DNA from 2 places in the Vibrio zhugei genome. Region 1 is predicted to be linked to the other one. Evidence: predicted binding sites of a transcription regulator. Region 1 holds the regulator's gene; the other holds the start of a gene.

Region 1 (8,784 bases):
CTCGCGCGTGATAACGTAAGCTGTCTTGCTGTTTATAAGAGGCATCATGCTCTTCATCGACGATGATAATGCCTAAATCGGCAAACGGGGCGAGCAAAGCGGAACGGGTACCAATAATGATCCCCGCGGCCTTATCACGCGCACTTAACCACGCATTCAATCGCTCAGTATCATTGAGACCCGAATGCATCACTTCGATGGGCACTTGAAAACGGCGTTTGAACCGATTAATGGTTTGTGGGGTTAAGCCAATTTCAGGGACCAGCACAAGCGCTTGCTTGCCTTGTTCTAAAATGGGCTTAATCATATTCAGATACACTTCGGTTTTGCCAGAACCGGTTACGCCCTGCAATAAATAACAGGCAAAATTGGGGTCACTATTTACTGCAGCAATCGCGATCGCTTGTTCTTCATTGAGTGTGGGCTTATCAACATCCGCCTCAACTTGAGCCGGCCAAGGTTTAACCGAAGGCTGCCGCTCTTCCATGGTCACCCAGCCTTTTTTTTCTAAGGCTTTTAATGTGGTCGAAGTGATGTCTTCATCCAGTAGCATGGAGTGAGAAACCGGGCCGTTCTCTAAACGGTGCATGACGCGATTTTGCTGAACCGCACGCGACGGCAATCCCACCATAAACTGATTGCGCCCTTCCTCTGTCAAAGACCATTCGCGATACGGACTAAAACTCGCGGCTTTCCCTTGGCGAATCGCGGTTGGCATCGCATTGGCTAGGGTGTCACCCAATGGATGATGATAAAATTGGCTGCACCAAGATAATAATTGATATAAAGATTCCGACCACACTGGCTGGCTATCTAATACTTGGTAGATGGGTTTCAGTTGTTCCACCGGAAAGTCAGATTGGCTCACTAACGCCGTGACAACACCGACTAATGTTTGCCGACCAAAAGGGACTGAGACTCGCCCACCAATAATCGGGAACAGGTGGCTTGGAATGATATAATCAAACTGTTTATCTAAAGGGACGGGTAACGCCACTCGGGCAATCGATGGGAGCATAAATACTGTCGTTAGAGGCACTCGTTATTAGTAGCTAGTCTACTGGATGAAAGGCATAAATTCGAATGAATCGTATAGGGCTAGGTATATTCCATGTTCAAAAGCAAACCAACCACGGCTAATCCGCTAGAATTCGACTAAAATAACAACAAACCAGTTGATCGTAAGACGTGGATTCTTTATCATAGCGCGCCTTAACGGTCTGGCCTTTGATTATAAAGACCATAACGTTTTTTTACCATTAACTTACGTGTGGTGTCCAACTTAGATTTGGATAGCGACACGGCCTAATATTGAGGTTATCCCATGAAGACTGGTATCCACCCAGAATACAATGAAGTGAACGCGAACTGCTCTTGTGGCAACACTTTCACTTTCAAATCAACACTAAGCAAAGATACTCTACACCTAGACGTGTGTGACAAATGTCACCCATTCTACACAGGTAAACAACGTATCGTTGATACCGGTGGTCGTGTTGATCGCTTCAACAAGCGTTTCGGTAACCTTACAAGCAAATAAGCCTATTTGTGTTGTAACTACTGAAATAAAAGGGCGCTATTTAGCGTCCTTTTTTGATCTTGGCGGTTGGGCGCCCCTCTTCCCTTTTTTATACGCCCGACGTTCATTGGCAACACGCTGCCAAAGCACACCTGAGAGAGAAAAATCAGGCAAACCTTTGCGCGAATGGCATCTGGTCTTATCAGCAATTAAAGCCATTAAAACTTCGCTATATTGACTGTCGCCAACTAGGCACTCATCACATCCTGTTCTAAAATGTCCGCCTTTCTACTCCTAAAAAAACAATAGAGAGTCTCCAATGTCTGATAACCAAGCAAACATCAAAGAAGCGTTTCGCCAAGAAGCCCTGAAATACCACGCCTACCCAACACCTGGCAAAATTGCCGTTTCCCTAACCAAACCCGCTGATTCCGCACATGATCTCGCCTTAGCTTACAGCCCTGGTGTGGCTGAACCTGTTCGTGAAATCGCGCAAAACCCTGACAACATTTATAAATACACCGGCAAAGGTAATACGGTTGCTGTGATTTCAAACGGCACAGCGATACTAGGTTTAGGTAACTTAGGACCCCAAGCGTCTAAGCCTGTGATGGAAGGTAAGGCCTTACTGTTCAAACGTTTTGCTGGCTTGGATTCTATCGATATTGAAGTAAAACACCGTACAACGGAAGAGTTCATTAACACTGTTGCGAGTATCGCTGATACATTCGGTGGTATTAACCTAGAAGATATTAAAGCGCCCGATTGTTTTGAAATTGAACGTCAATTGATTGAACGCTGTGATGTACCAGTATTCCATGACGATCAGCACGGTACTGCCATTGTGACTGCGGCGGGCATGCTCAATGCCATTGAACTGCAAGGCAAAAAGCTCGAAGACTGTACCATCGTATGTTTAGGTGCGGGTGCGGCCGCCATTGCTTGTATGGAACTGTTGATCCAATGTGGCGCGATGCGTGAAAAAATCTACATGCTGGATCGTAAAGGTGTGATTCATACACGTCGCGACGATATTAATGAGTATAAGCAACGTTTTGCCAATAACACCGATAAACGCACACTTGAAGATGTGATTGAAGGCGCTGACCTATTTTTAGGTGTATCCGGACCGGATCTGTTGAGCAGCGAGCAACTTGCATTAATGGCTGACAAGCCTGTTGTTTTTGCTTGTTCCAACCCTGATCCAGAAATCAATCCAGAAACAGCGCACAACACGCGTAGCGATTTGATCATGGGTACTGGACGCAGTGACTACCCTAACCAAGTAAACAATGTATTGTGTTTCCCATTCATCTTCCGCGGTGCCTTAGATGTGCGTGCCAGCGAAATCAACATTGAGATGAAATTGGCCGCAGTGGATGCGATTCGTCAATTAGCAAAAGAAAGTGTTCCTGAGAACGTATTGAAAGCCGCTGGCGTTGATAAGCTTGAATTTGGTCCGGCGTACATCATTCCAAAACCAATGGACGCTCGTCTGTTACCTCGCGTTGCCCGCGCGGTTGCTCAAGCGGCAGTTGACTCTGGTGTTGCGCGCATCGACATGCCTGAGAATTACATGGCTGAATAACACATTCAGACTGTGCAAAATACAAAAACCCAGCTTGGTTGGGTTTTTTTGTATCACTTATCTTCCTATAACAATCACGAAGATCTAGTCGTCAAACGACTCAAACTCAATCCCCATCCGTGTCATCATTTCTTTGGCTTCTACGGGAATATCATCCGGTCCATCTTTTCGTAAATCTTCATCAGTCGGTAATGGCTGCCCGGTATACGCGTGCAAAAATGCTTCGCACAATAGTTCACTATTTGTGGCATGTCGTAGATTATTAATCTGGCGACGAGTACGCTCGTCCGTTAATACTTTTAATACCTTAAGTGGAATGGATACGGTGATTTTTTTCACCTGTTCACTTTTTTTACCATGTTCCGCATAAGGGCTTATATAGTCGCCGCTCCAATCTGCCATTGCACACCTTCGTTCAGTCATTCAGAAAATAAATCAGTAATCTGGTAATTTTAACGGTATTTACTGCTACAAGCAAAGACATATAGATGGCTAGATGTGTTGACGTCCACAAAAACACAAAGTAAAGTACATTGATAAACATTTGCCTTGGCGATAAGTTTGGTACAGCCACCCTCTGCGTTCAAGAAAGGATACATTATGAGCCAATATAACCCCGACACCATAGCCGTTCGAACTGGAATTGAATCTGATTCACAACATCATGCGGTTGTTCCGCCGATTTATTTATCCACGAACTATGGTTTTCCCTCATTCGGGGAAGTCCCTACCTACGACTATACTCGCTCAGGGAATCCGAATCGTAGCTTATTAGAAGAAGCACTGGCGGAGTTAGAATCTGGGGCTGGCGCCACGATTACCAACTGCGGTACGGCCGCGATTAACTTATGGATCACGGCTTTTCTTGGGCCTAATGACCTGATTATCGCGCCGCACGACTGCTACGGTGGGACGTATCGTTTACTGAACACACGCGCTCAAAAAGGCGATTTCAACGTTCAATTCATTGATCAAAGTGATGAGCAACAACTGCAAAACGCGTTGAACAAGCAACCCAAATTACTCTTGATTGAAACCCCATCCAACCCACTGATTCGCGTAGTCGATATCAATAAGGTGTGCAAGCAAGCCAAACAACACGGAACGTTAGTCGCCGTTGATAACACGTTTTTGACACCCATTTATCAGCAACCCCTTACACTGGGCGCGGACTTTGTGATTCATTCAACCACCAAATACATTAATGGTCATTCTGATGTGATTGGTGGCGTGCTCATCAGTTCAGAAAAAACACATGCAGAACACGTCGCTTGGTGGGGAAATTGTATTGGTGCAACAGGTACACCGTTTGATAGCTATTTAACATTGCGCGGTTTGCGCACATTGAGCGTACGTATGCGCCAACACGAAGAAAGCGCCGCCGCACTACTGGATTACTTAAGTGAACAAGAGCTGGTTGGAACCATTTATCACCCTAGTTTACCCAATCATCCAGGACATGAGATTGCCAAGCAGCAACAGCGTGGCTTTGGCAGCATGTTAAGTTTTGAGGTCAATGCCACCTTTGAACAATTAAAAGTTTTTGTCAGCTCACTGAAGTTATTCTCTTTGGCTGAATCACTTGGTGGGGTGGAAAGCCTGATTTGCCACCCTGCCTCCATGACACACCGAGCGATGGGTGAAGACGCGCTGGCCGCTGCTGGCATTTCCCCGTTATTACTGCGAGTCTCTGTTGGATTAGAATCGGCAGACGATCTCATCGCTGACTTAGAACAAGCATTTACTACCGCGAAGGAGAGTTGTTAAATGACAACACCGCGCCAATTACATAAATTTGGTGGTAGCAGCCTTGCTGATGCTGATTGCTATCAGCGGGTTGCGCAGATCCTGTGTGATTATTCCCAGCCCAGTGATTTGATTGTCGTATCCGCAGCAGGCAAAACGACCAATCGTTTAATCACATTCATTGACGCATTAAGTAAAGATGGGCGTGTGGCGCATGAGACCTTATTAAGCCTAAGACAATATCAAAGTGAATTAATTACCACTTTGCTGGACGGCGAAACGGCGGATCATCTCCTCACGCAATTAATGGCAGAAATGAGTGAACTTGGCGAGATCACCGCGCCCATCACGAGCGACAAACGAGCCTATATACTCGGTCACGGTGAAATGTGGTCCGCCCGTTTGCTGGCGGCGGTACTCACCCAATTACAGCTTGATTGTGCCATGCTAGATGCGCGCGCTTTTCTGCGAGCAGAGGCGGGAATCCAACCTGAAATTGACCGTGCCGCCTCCCAACCACTGTTGGATAATATTCTGGCGCAACATCCCAATAAACGCTTGGTCATCACCGGTTTTATGGCGCAAGACAAAGCCGGGAATACCGTCCTGTTGGGCCGAAATGGTTCGGATTACTCAGCCACCATTATTGGCGCATTAGCGCATGTCAATCGTGTGACCATTTGGAGTGATGTCGCGGGCGTCTTCAGCGCCGACCCGCGCTTAGTCGGTGAGGCGTGTTTGTTACCCTTACTGCGTTTAGATGAAGCCAATGAACTGGCCCGTTTGGCCGCGCCAGTATTGCATAGCCGCACGCTGCAGCCTGTCACACAAAGTACCATGGACTTACACTTACGTTGCAGCTATCAGCCGGAAGCGGGCTCGACTCGCATCGAACGCGTGCTTGCCTCAGGGCGAGGCGCCAAGATCATTACCTCGCTTGATGATGTGTTATTAATTGAGCTGACCTTCGGTCGTCATCATGCCTTCAAACAGATTCAGCGAGAAACGTTGCAACGTTTGAAACGCATGCAATTGGAACCGCTGGCTTATGAAGCGTTAGAAGATCAAGGCCTGCTGCGCTTAGCCTATACCGAGGAAATCACCTCAGGCGCGTTGGAATGTCTGCAGGATGCGGCAGTCGAAGCGGAAATCAAACTCAAAGAAGGCTTCCAATTAGTGGCGGCCGTCGGTGCGGGGGTCAGTAACAATGCCAATCATAATTTTGGGTTCTATCAGCAATTAAAAGCCCAACCGGTCGAGTTTATCTCCACAACAGAATCGGGACTAAGTTTGGTGGCAGTATTACGCCATACCGATTTACCGCCATTAGTGCACAATATTCATACCCAACTTTTTCAAGCCCAAAAACGCATCGCGCTCGTGTTGTGTGGCAAGGGCAACATCGGCTCAAGCTGGTTACGGTTGTTCTATCAACAAAAAGCCGAATTGGAAAAACGGCGCGGCATGAATTTCGAACTCGTCGCGGTTGTCGATAGCCAGCGTTACCTGTTTAATGAGGCTGGGCTTAGCGAGCAAGACGTCGTAGAACGCTATAAAGATGATGCCATCAGCCATGATGGACACAGCTGGTTAACCACGGTCAATGACTTACAACATTACGATGATATCGTCGTGCTGGATGTCACCGCCAGTTCTTTTGTTGCCAATCAATACCTCGATTTTGCCCAGCATGGTATGCACCTGATTTCGGCTAATAAAGTCGCTGGTTCCGCACCGAGTGAATATTACTATCAAGTCAAAGAAGCCTTTGCCAAAATTGGACGTCAATGGTTCTACAATGCCACCGTTGGCGCAGGCTTACCGATCAATCATACCGTCAGAGACTTGCGTGAAAGTGGCGATGACATCACCGCGTTATCTGGGATTTTCTCCGGCACGCTCTCGTGGTTATTCCAACAGTATGATGGCAGTGTTCCCTTCAGTCATTTGGTCGATCTGGCTTGGCAACAAGGGTTAACTGAGCCCGATCCTCGCCATGATCTGGATGGCTCGGATGTCATGCGCAAACTGGTTATCTTAGCAAGAGAAGCAGGATTTCATATCGAACCAGAAAGCATCAAAGTCGAGTCACTGGTCTCAGACTCCTTGGCGGAAGTGTCTTTAGATGCGTTTCTTGATCAAAGTGATGAGCTCAATGCGTTACTCGCTGAGCGCCTTGAAAAAGCCCAACTTGAGGGGAAAGTACTGCGTTATGTCGCTCGGTTGGAAAAAAATGGTCAAGCCTCGGTCGGTATTGAAGCATTAGATAAAGAGCATGCCTTAGCGAATTTACTGCCATGCGATAATATTTTTGCTATTGAAAGCCGTTGGTATAAGGATAATCCATTGGTGATTCGTGGGCCTGGTGCTGGACGTGAAGTCACGGCGGGCGCCATTCAGTCGGATCTCAATCTCTTATCACACCTGCTGTAATCACTCTGGGCCCTCGCTTAGGCCCCTCGGGCATACAGGCAACAAAAAAACGCTGGTAAGATACCAGCGCTTTTTTTAATCGACGACATGAATTTACTCAACGTCATCCATTTTGCCAAGCAAGTTACGAATACGCTCTTGCCAAGCTTCGTGTTCTTGTTGAACTTGAACGGCTTTTTGCTCCAAGGCTGCACGCTCTTCTTTTAGCTGGCTATTTTCACTTTCAACTTGCTGCTTTGATTCTTTTAACTCTTCTACTTCCATCTGTAGTAATGCAATGGTGTCGACCGCAGTCTGAATTTTTGCTTCTAGTTGTTCTAGTACTTCAAAAGACATGTTGTTTACCCTTTAATGAATCGTTTAGCGTGACTCAAGCGGTCACTGTATGCGTCCCATTCTACTCAGCCACGCGTCGATAAACACTCTCTATATTAGAGAAATTGCGCTATTCGGTTAAAAAAAAACCTTTTATTGACAAAAAGTTCGCTTTTCGGCGCTTTGTCGTGTGAATTGTGCTAACGCCTACCCTAATTTCTGAGCCGCTTTTGATCAAGTACAAATCTCACTCATGTGAAAACCCTGTCATAGAATGGATTATGTTAGAATTCCTCTCAGACTTTTCGCCCTCTTTAATCGTTTGTTTGGAGTAAACATGAAACGGGATTTGGCTTTAGCGTTCTCTCGAGTGACAGAAGGTGCCGCCTTAGCAGGACACAAATGGCTCGGACGCGGTGATAAAAATGCCGCTGATAATGCAGCAGTAGAAGCAATGCGGCTCCTACTCAATAGTACGGATATTTCCGGTGAGATTGTTATCGGTGAAGGAGAAATCGACGAAGCGCCTATGCTCTATATCGGAGAGCAAGTTGGCCAAGGTGGAGACGGCGTGGATATCGCCGTGGATCCGATCGAAGGTACCCGTATGACCGCGATGGGACAATCCAATGCGATTGCCGTGCTTGCTGCGGGCGAAAAAGGCAGCTTTTTGAAAGCGCCGGATATGTATATGGAAAAACTGGTCGTCGGACCACAAGCCAAAGGCAGTATTGACTTGGAGCAACCATTGGCCGTCAATCTATCCAATGTCGCCCAAGCGCTTAATAAACCACTGTCTGAATTGGTTGTCGTCACACTGGCTAAACCTCGTCATGACGCCATTATTGCAGAAATGCAAGCAATGGGGATTCGTGTCTATGCACTGCCTGATGGTGATGTTGCCGCATCGATCTTGACTTGCATGCCAGATAGCGATGTGGACATGATGTACTGTATTGGTGGCGCCCCTGAAGGCGTGATTTCTGCCGCCGTGATTCGCGCACTGAATGGCGACATGCAAGGTCGCTTGCTACCGCGTCATCAAGTGAAAGGAGAAACCGAGGACAATCGCATCTGGGGAGCGCGAGAACTGCAGCGTTGCCAAGAAATGGGCGTCAGCGCGAATACCGTACTCACGCTCGATGACATGGTCAGTAGCGACAATGTCATCTTCTCCGCAACA
Region 2 (8,784 bases), 660 kb from region 1:
GGTTGAGTCAGGACCAAGGTCAAAGATCATGTCATCGTCTTGCACATCTTTAACATTTTTAATTTCCGCTTCCGCGTTTTCATCAAAAGCTTTGGCACATGCCACGTCAGTCGCTACAGGGATATGACATTCTTCCATCAAGCGTTTCGCTGTATCAACCAAATCCGCTTCATAAAGCGATTTACCCACATTGTGGCCAGCAGCAGCAATGAATGTATTCGCGATACCGCCACCAACAACCAATTGGTCAGCCACTTTCGATAGTGATTCAAGAACCGTCAGTTTTGTTGATACTTTTGAGCCACCCACAATCGCAACCATTGGACGCGCTGGTTTATCCATGGCTTTCGCAAGTGCTTCAAGTTCATTCGCCAACAATGGGCCTGCACACGCGATTGGAGCATGAACACCTACGCCGTAAGTCGATGCTTGTGCACGGTGAGCCGTACCGAAGGCATCCATGACAAAGACGTCACATAGAGCGGCGTATTTTTTAGAAAGCTCGTCTTCGTTTTTCTTCTCGCCTTTGTTGAAACGCACGTTTTCCAGTACCACCAACTCGCCAGCGTCTAATTCAAGGCCATCAAGGTAATCTTTTGCTAGGCGAACATTGCACTCAAGTGCATCGTTCAGGTAATTCACTACAGGTTGTAGAGAGAACTCTTCGGCATACTCGCCTTCTGTTGGACGGCCTAGGTGAGATGTCACCATGACTTTGGCGCCCGCTTCCAAACAATGTTTGATGGTTGGGATAGATGCAAGAATACGAGCATCAGAGGTTACTTTGCCTTCTTTTACAGGAACGTTGAGATCAGCACGAATAAAAACACGTTTACCTGCTAGATCCAGGTCAGTCATCTTGATTACAGACATGGTTTGTCCTCTCAAATTTTTATGAAGAAATAAAGTTTCACCCCGCCTATAAGCCGGGCAACGGTATTCTTTTGATTGTCATTGTTTCACTTGGGTCTAGAGGATATTTTCTTCACGCAGAAAAATAAATATTTTTTCCTCTTAAATGTGGGCTATGACTCAGTTGCTTGCATTGCTAGCGCTGTATCGAGCATTCGATTCGCAAAGCCCCACTCATTATCGCACCAGACTAACATTTTTATGAGTTGTCCGTTGCTGACCCGCGTTTGATTTCCATCGACAATCGCACTATGAAAATCATGATTAAAGTCACTCGAAACTAACGGTGCTTCGATGTAATCTACGATACCTTGTAATGTACACTGAGACGCCTGCATGATGGTTTGATTTACGTCATTAACACTCACTTTAGTGTTCACGGTCACACTTAAATCCATCGCGGTGACATTCACCGTCGGCACGCGCACTGAGATGGCTTCAAATTTTTCAGCAAACTTGGGAAAAATTCGTCCGATCCCTTTGTGTAACTTTGTATCAACCGGAATGATCGATTGCCCAGCGGCCCGTGTGCGACGTAAGTCATCATGATAAGCATCAATCACCGGCTGATCATTCATGGCCGAATGTATCGTTGTTATCGTACCGGAATCAATCCCAAAGTGGTCATCCAAAATCTTAATTACCGGAACTATACAGTTGGTCGTACATGACCCATTGGACACAACTTTGTGCTCATGCGTCAAGGTGTGTTCATTGACACCATAGATCACGGTGTTATCCAAATCTTGGCCACCAGGATGAGAAAACAGCACCTTTTTGGCTCCGGCTTTAATATGCTGCTGCCCGTCGGCTTGAGAGCCAAATACCCCGGTACAATCAAGAACCACATCCACCGCAAGATCGTGCCATGGCAACAAAGGAATATCCGCTAAGTGCAACATCCGTATCGAATCATATCGCGTCTCATCATGATGAATGTATAAATGCTCTTGATCATGAGAGACTTTTTTAAAAAAGCGTCCATGGCTGGTGTCATATTGAAGTAAGTGAGCCATTGCTTCAGGTTTTGCTACCTCATTCACGGCCACTATTTGTATCTGTGCATATTTGTCACTTTCATAAAGTGCTCTCAACACATTACGACCAATGCGACCAAAACCATTGATAGCGATTTTCAGCATATTTCCATTCATGATATTACGAGACTGTCTATGGATACTACTCCATTTAAAACCAGTTATCATCCGATAAAATAATGCCCTCATCATTGAGGGCATCGCGAGTATTTGTTGACTATTTACTCATATTTCGACATCAGAACTGAATATCGGTTCCCAACCAATAACGACGCCCATCTTCTACATAACCGTAATCGTCTACGCCAATGTCTTTATCGAAAACGTTATAGACCGCCGCTTTGAGCATCACATGAGAATTGAGTGCATAAGTCACCCCCATATCGACCAATGTGTAGTCTTTAGCAGGCTCCGCTTTGCGCGCTGAATCATCTTTCATTTCTTCACCGCGATACGTCAACTTCGTCCACGAACTCCATTGTTGGCTCACTGCCCAATTGGCCTCTGCACTGAAGACATGTTTAGGCAACTGCAATAACGGCTCCCCTTTATTGATGCCCGACTTCTGTTCAGAGTGCGTATAAGTGTAGCTTGCACTCACATCCAAGCTATCCGTTAGCGGATATGAGGCACTGACTTCTGATCCATACGTGACCGCTTTATCAACGTTGATGCGATATTTAGGATCAGAGCCAAACTGGTTCTTACCACTGGTACAAATGGAATTTGGGCAACGGATGCTTGAGATTTTGTCTTTAAAATCATTATGGAAGAAGGTCACGGATGTATTGAGCCCGTTATCCTGATGATAGATCATGCCTATCTCAGTATTCACCGATGTTTCTGGCTCTAAATCGGGGTTGCCATATAGGTTGCCTCCACGACTGACTGAAACCCACTCTTCGGTAATCTCTCGTAACTGCGGCGCATGGAACCCTGTGGAAACTCCACCTTTTAATGTCCACTCTGGGTTGATGTTCCAAACCCCATAAGCTCGTGGGCTGACATGGGATCCAAAATTGTCATCATGATCGAGGCGGGCGCCAAGAGTCAGACGAACGCTTTCCACAATGCGCCATTCATCTTCGGCAAAAATAGCCCACTGGGTTTTAGACATGGAGGACAAGTCAGAGCTTGGGTTTTGGTTACCTTGATCCTCCAAGTGCTCATGTTTTATTTCCGTACCTAACGTCAGAGAGTGTTGAGCAAAGGGCATGATTAGGCTGGAATTAAATACGGTATTGTCCAACCGCATTTCTCGCGATTTATTATCATTATCTTCGTATTCGAGGTACGTCTTTGAGTCGCCGATATCCCACGACCCATTATGAGTCAGGGCAATATGATCACGGCGATATTCTGTTTCAGAATCGGAACAGCCGCCACGGCAATTCTCTGAGCGCGCAGACGCTCCGACGTGGCTCGCTCGCTCTTGTTCTGAAATGCCAGCTTCTAAAGTAATATCGTGATAATCATTGAGGCGGTACGTCAGTTTTCCCGTCATATTTTTGAGTTGTTTGTCGGCAAACCCCTCCTCTATTTTATCTTCGTCACGATCGGTATATTGACCATAGAGTTGCATCGAGAGTGAATCCGCCACAGGGCCACCGACGAAAAAGTTGGTGCTGATCTCATTGCCTGAATCATGATCTTCTTGTAGCAGCGTGCTCAGTTGCACTTTACCATGCCATTGTTGGCTATTTTTTCGAGTAATGATGTTAATCACGCCACCAATCGCGTCGGATCCATATAACGTCGACATGGGACCACGGATCACTTCGATACGCTCAATGGCCTCTAATGGCGGCAACCATCCGGCTTCAATTCCCGGACCATCGCTGTTAGGTCGAGTCTGACGAGACGACTGACGTTTACCATCGACCATTAATAAGGTATATGCAGAACTCATTCCCCGCATGCTGATGCTCGTTTTCCCGCTGCCGCCACGCACAATCACGCCTGGGACACTTCGCAGTGCATCGGTGGCATCTCGATAATAATGCGCTTCTAACTCTTTTCTCGAAATAACACTAATACTGGCTGGCGCATTTTCCACCGCTTGCTCAAAACCTGACGCCGTTACCACGACCGTTTCATCAGCAGGCTGTGCCTGTAGCGCGCCAGATAACACCAGAGAAATCATCCCTGCAAGCGTGAAGGGGGCTTTTTTGATAGACATTCGTTTTTCCATAAATGATAATGATTATTAGTTAGATTTATATTATTATTCATTTACGATTTTTTACATAGACAGCAATATGGAATTCATCGTTCCATTTTTCGAACACTCGCCATTGGAGCATTTCAATGCATGACTTAGCCGCGATTCGCGCTTTCAATGCGCTTTGCCAACATAAGAGCCTAACGGCCGCCGCCAAATATCTTGAACAACCTAAATCCACATTAAGTCGACGTTTATCGCAACTGGAAAATGATTTAGGCCGAGCATTATTGGCGCGCGAGGGGAATCGGTTAACGCTAACGAAAGCGGGAGAAGTTTACGCGTCTTATGCCGAGAGAATTCTGCATATGGCGATACAAAGCGAAGAGGCGTTACAAGAGTTAGATCAACAGGTAACGGGGACGATCACGCTGGCCGTTGATGCCAACGTAATGCGTGGCTGGATGTCCGGTGTGATTGATGAATTCATGAAGGCTCATCCGAGCATTCATCTACGTGTCATTTGTCAGTACTCATTACATGATCATCATACTGTCCCGGACTTAATTATTTGGGTCGGGCCTATCACCGCGGAGGGATACCACACGGAGCGTATCGGGCATTGGCGGTATGCGCTGTACTGCTCACCGGATTATTTATCTCAACACCCTAATCTTCATCATCCTCGTCAGCTCAGTGAGCACCCTTGGATTGATTTTATATCGCTTCGTCAAGATGGCCTCACCTTAACCCACGCCCAGCATGGCTCTTATACGTTGCCGTCATTAGATAGCCGCTTGCAAAGTGATCATCTGCCGATGCAAGCCGACTGTATCAGAAAAGGACGTGGCATAGGGTTACTACCAACCGCATTTGCCGAAGGGCTAAGGCATGCTCATCCTGATGCAATCACCCCCTGCTTAGCTGGCTGGTATACCGATCCTCTCCCTATTCACTATCTCTATCCATTAGGCCGTCAGCCGCTACGCGTAAGGCTTTTGATCGATATGATGCGCGAGAAACTGCCACAACATTGGCATAACCCCATATAAAGGGAAGGAAAAACAAGCACTCCTCACCCTGAACACGCGTAGGGATTGATGCTTGAGTGGAAAAAGATCTTGTAATTTAACCAATGAAAACTAAAATAGACGTCTAGATGTAGAAACACCTACATATTCCTCGAAAGTGCAGAGTAGCCAATCCTAAATGCTGCTCTATGAGTAAATATTGGAGTTATCATGGCTAAGCACCTGTTCACTTCTGAGTCAGTCTCAGAAGGTCATCCAGATAAAATTGCGGATCAAATTTCAGATGCCGTTTTAGACGCAATTTTGGCACAAGATCCAAAAGCTCGTGTTGCATGTGAAACCTACGTAAAAACCGGCATGGTAATGGTTGGTGGTGAGGTAACCACATCCGCGTGGGTTGATATTGAACAATTGACGCGTGATACCGTTCGTGAAATTGGTTACATCGACTCAGATATGGGCTTTGATGCGAACTCATGCGCGATTTTAAATACCATTGGTAAGCAATCACCGGATATTAATCAAGGTGTGGATAAAGCCGATCCGAAAGATCAAGGCGCTGGCGACCAAGGTATCATGTTTGGTTACGCAACCAATGAAACTGAAGTGCTTATGCCTGCACCGATTACCTACTCACATCGTTTAATGCAACGTCAAAGTGAAGTGCGTAAGAACGGTACTCTGCCTTGGTTGCGTCCTGATGCAAAATCTCAGGTAACGTTCCAATACGACAACAACCAAATTGTTGGTATTGATGCCGTGGTATTATCAACTCAACATGCTGATACCGTAAGCACCGCGGATTTACGCGAAGGCGTCATGGAAGAAATCATTAAACCAATCTTGCCAACAGAATGGTTAACTAAAGACACCAAGTTCTTTATTAACCCAACAGGTCGCTTTGTGATTGGTGGTCCAATGGGTGACTGTGGTCTAACAGGTCGTAAGATCATCGTGGATACCTACGGCGGTGCCGCTCGTCACGGTGGCGGTGCTTTCTCTGGTAAAGATCCATCGAAAGTAGACCGTAGCGCAGCCTACGCGGCTCGTTATGTTGCCAAAAACATCGTTGCGGCAGGACTTGCTGACCGCTGTGAAATTCAATTGTCTTACGCTATCGGCGTTGCAGAGCCAACCTCTATCATGGTTGAGACATTCGGCACCGAAAAAGTAGACATTGAAGTGATTGTTCGTGCAGTACGTGAAAACTTCGACCTGCGTCCATACGGGCTGCAAGAAATGCTGAACTTACTGCAACCAATCTACAAACAAACTGCCGCATACGGTCACTTTGGTCGTGAAGCGTTCCCTTGGGAAGCGACGGACAAAGCCGCAATGCTACGTGAGTTTTCGGGTCTAAAATAAGCGCTTCATCGCGTTGACCATTAAAGATTGAGGCTCTGAAGTATTCAGAGCCTTTTTTTATCGCTCATCATTCTGTTGGATGGATTGCCGTATGCTTACTCCCCATTTAATTGAACGCGCCCAAGACAGTATCCGCGAGTGCTACCAGCAGGTGAATCAGTATTTTTCCACCCAACTTGCTCTGCCTAAATTGAGTTTTAAGCTCCGTGGAAAAGCGGCAGGTAAAGCGTATATGCACCTCAACGAAATACGTCTCAACCCAACACTGTTTAACGAAAATCAGGACGCGTTCATCGAACAGGTCATCCCTCATGAAATTGCTCATTTGGTGACGTATCAACTGTTTGGCCGAGTCAAACCGCATGGCAAAGAGTGGCAAGCCGTGATGAGTCAAGTCTTTGGGCTCGTACCGGATACCACGCATCAGTTTTCGGTACACTCTGTACAAGGCAAAACGTTTGAGTACCGTTGCGCCTGTCAAACCCATGCGTTAACCATCCGGCGTCATAATAAAGTTCAGCGAGGTCAAGCTGACTATCGCTGCCAACGTTGCCATAGCACTCTTTGTTTTACTGGTCGTCAACTGAGCTGATGGATAGGCATGGTCATCACGTCTAAAAGATCGCGCGACAAAAAGAAAAACCCGTAACACAAGTGCGCTGGCCCCTTGTTTTTTCGCTTAAAAGCATCCATGTTAATCGCTAGTTAGAAATCATTTATCGAGAACCCATTAATGCGAATCCCCCGTATTTATCATCCTGACATCATTGAACAATTGGGAGAGCTTTCTCTCGGTGACGATGCCGCTGGTCATATCGGACGTGTGCTACGCATGCAGCCAGGACAAGAAGTGTTACTATTTGATGGCAGTGGCGCTGAGTTTCCAGCCACCATTACGGAAACCACAAAGAAGCACGTCCGCGTGAATGTCACGCAACGTATCGAGTCCAGCTGTGAATCGCCCCTTGATTTGCATTTAGGCCAAGTGGTGTCACGAGGGGATAAAATGGAGTTTACGATTCAAAAATCGGTCGAGCTCGGGGTGAATGTCATTACCCCATTGATCTCTGAGCGCTGTGGCGTGAAACTGGATGCGAAACGGTTTGAAAAAAAACTGCAGCAATGGCAAAAAATAGCCATCGGAGCGTGTGAGCAAAGTGGACGCAATCGTGTCCCTGAAATTCGCCCCATTATGTCATTAGAGCAATGGTGCGCTGAAAATAGCGACGCTTTAAAGCTCAACCTTCATCCGCGAGCTCAGTATTCCATCAATACCCTACCTGAGCTTGCGACGAACAAAATTCGTTTGTTGATTGGTCCTGAAGGCGGGTTATCCGCGGAAGAAATTGCCATGACCCACCAATACCAATTCGAAGAAACATTATTAGGCCCCCGCGTTTTGCGCACAGAGACAGCGGCCTTAACTGCTATCACAGCCCTGCAAGTCCGCTTTGGTGACTTGGGGTAACGGAGAAAAATAATGATCAAACTCGGCATTGTAATGGACCCTATTTCGTCCATAAATATCAAGAAAGACACCAGCTTTGCGATGATGCTTGAAGCCCAAAGTCGTGGTTATGAAATTCACTACATGGAAATGAATGATCTACACTTAGATCAAGGTGTCGCGTTTGCCGATACGAAAACCGTCACCGTAAAACATGATCCCGAAAACTGGTATGAATTTACCTCAGAGCAAACCATACGCTTGTCTGAGCTTGATGCCGTACTCATGCGCAAAGATCCACCGTTTGATACTGAGTACATTTACGCAACGTATATCCTTGAGCGCGCAGAAGAAGAAGGCACGCTGATCGTTAACAAACCGCAAAGTCTGCGTGACTGTAATGAGAAACTGTTTACCGCTTGGTTCCCAGCTCTCACCCCTAATACCATCGTGACACGTAAAGCCGACAAAATTCGCGCCTTCCGTGAAAAACACGGTGATATTATTTTAAAACCACTTGATGGTATGGGCGGCTCGTCCATCTTTCGCGTCAAGGAAGGTGATCCGAACATTGCTGTCATCATCGAAACCTTAACAGAGCAAGGCAATATTTTCTGTATGGCGCAAAGTTTCGTTCCCGACATTAGTAACGGTGATAAACGTATCTTAGTGGTCGATGGCGAACCAATGCCTTATTGTTTAGCACGTATTCCAGCGAAAGGGGAAACTCGAGGCAATTTAGCCGCTGGCGGTCGTGGTGAAGCACGCCCGATCAGTGACACCGATCGTCGTATCGCCGAAACTGTCGCGCCGATTCTGAAAGAGAAAGGG

The links. The regulator MetJ, encoded in region 1, represses methionine synthesis genes. The targets are predictions, from matches to a motif close to TTAGACNTNTANANGTCTAA.
Region 2: a site for MetJ is predicted at 5,258-5,277, ahead of metK (methionine adenosyltransferase). Genes of this name have one in related genera too.

The regions. Positions count from the first base shown of each region.
Region 1 covers NZ_CP033078.1:2,643,451-2,652,234, forward strand. The annotation lists gene priA (primosomal protein N') at 1-1,018, opposite strand, end outside; gene rpmE (50S ribosomal protein L31) at 1,325-1,540, shown strand; gene EAE30_RS17445 (malic enzyme-like NAD(P)-binding protein) at 1,839-3,107, shown strand; gene metJ (met regulon transcriptional regulator MetJ) at 3,192-3,509, opposite strand; gene EAE30_RS17455 (O-succinylhomoserine (thiol)-lyase) at 3,708-4,874, shown strand; gene EAE30_RS17460 (bifunctional aspartate kinase/homoserine dehydrogenase II) at 4,875-7,286, shown strand; gene zapB (cell division protein ZapB) at 7,380-7,622, opposite strand; gene glpX (class II fructose-bisphosphatase) at 7,939-8,784, shown strand, end outside.
Region 2 covers NZ_CP033078.1:400,612-409,395, reverse strand. The annotation lists gene EAE30_RS07055 (phosphoglycerate kinase) at 1-873, opposite strand, end outside; gene epd (erythrose-4-phosphate dehydrogenase) at 1,026-2,054, opposite strand; gene EAE30_RS07045 (ligand-gated channel protein) at 2,188-4,128, opposite strand; gene EAE30_RS07040 (LysR family transcriptional regulator) at 4,257-5,162, shown strand; gene metK (methionine adenosyltransferase) at 5,352-6,506, shown strand; gene EAE30_RS07030 (SprT family zinc-dependent metalloprotease) at 6,598-7,098, shown strand; gene rsmE (16S rRNA (uracil(1498)-N(3))-methyltransferase) at 7,240-7,974, shown strand; gene gshB (glutathione synthase) at 7,987-8,784, shown strand, end outside.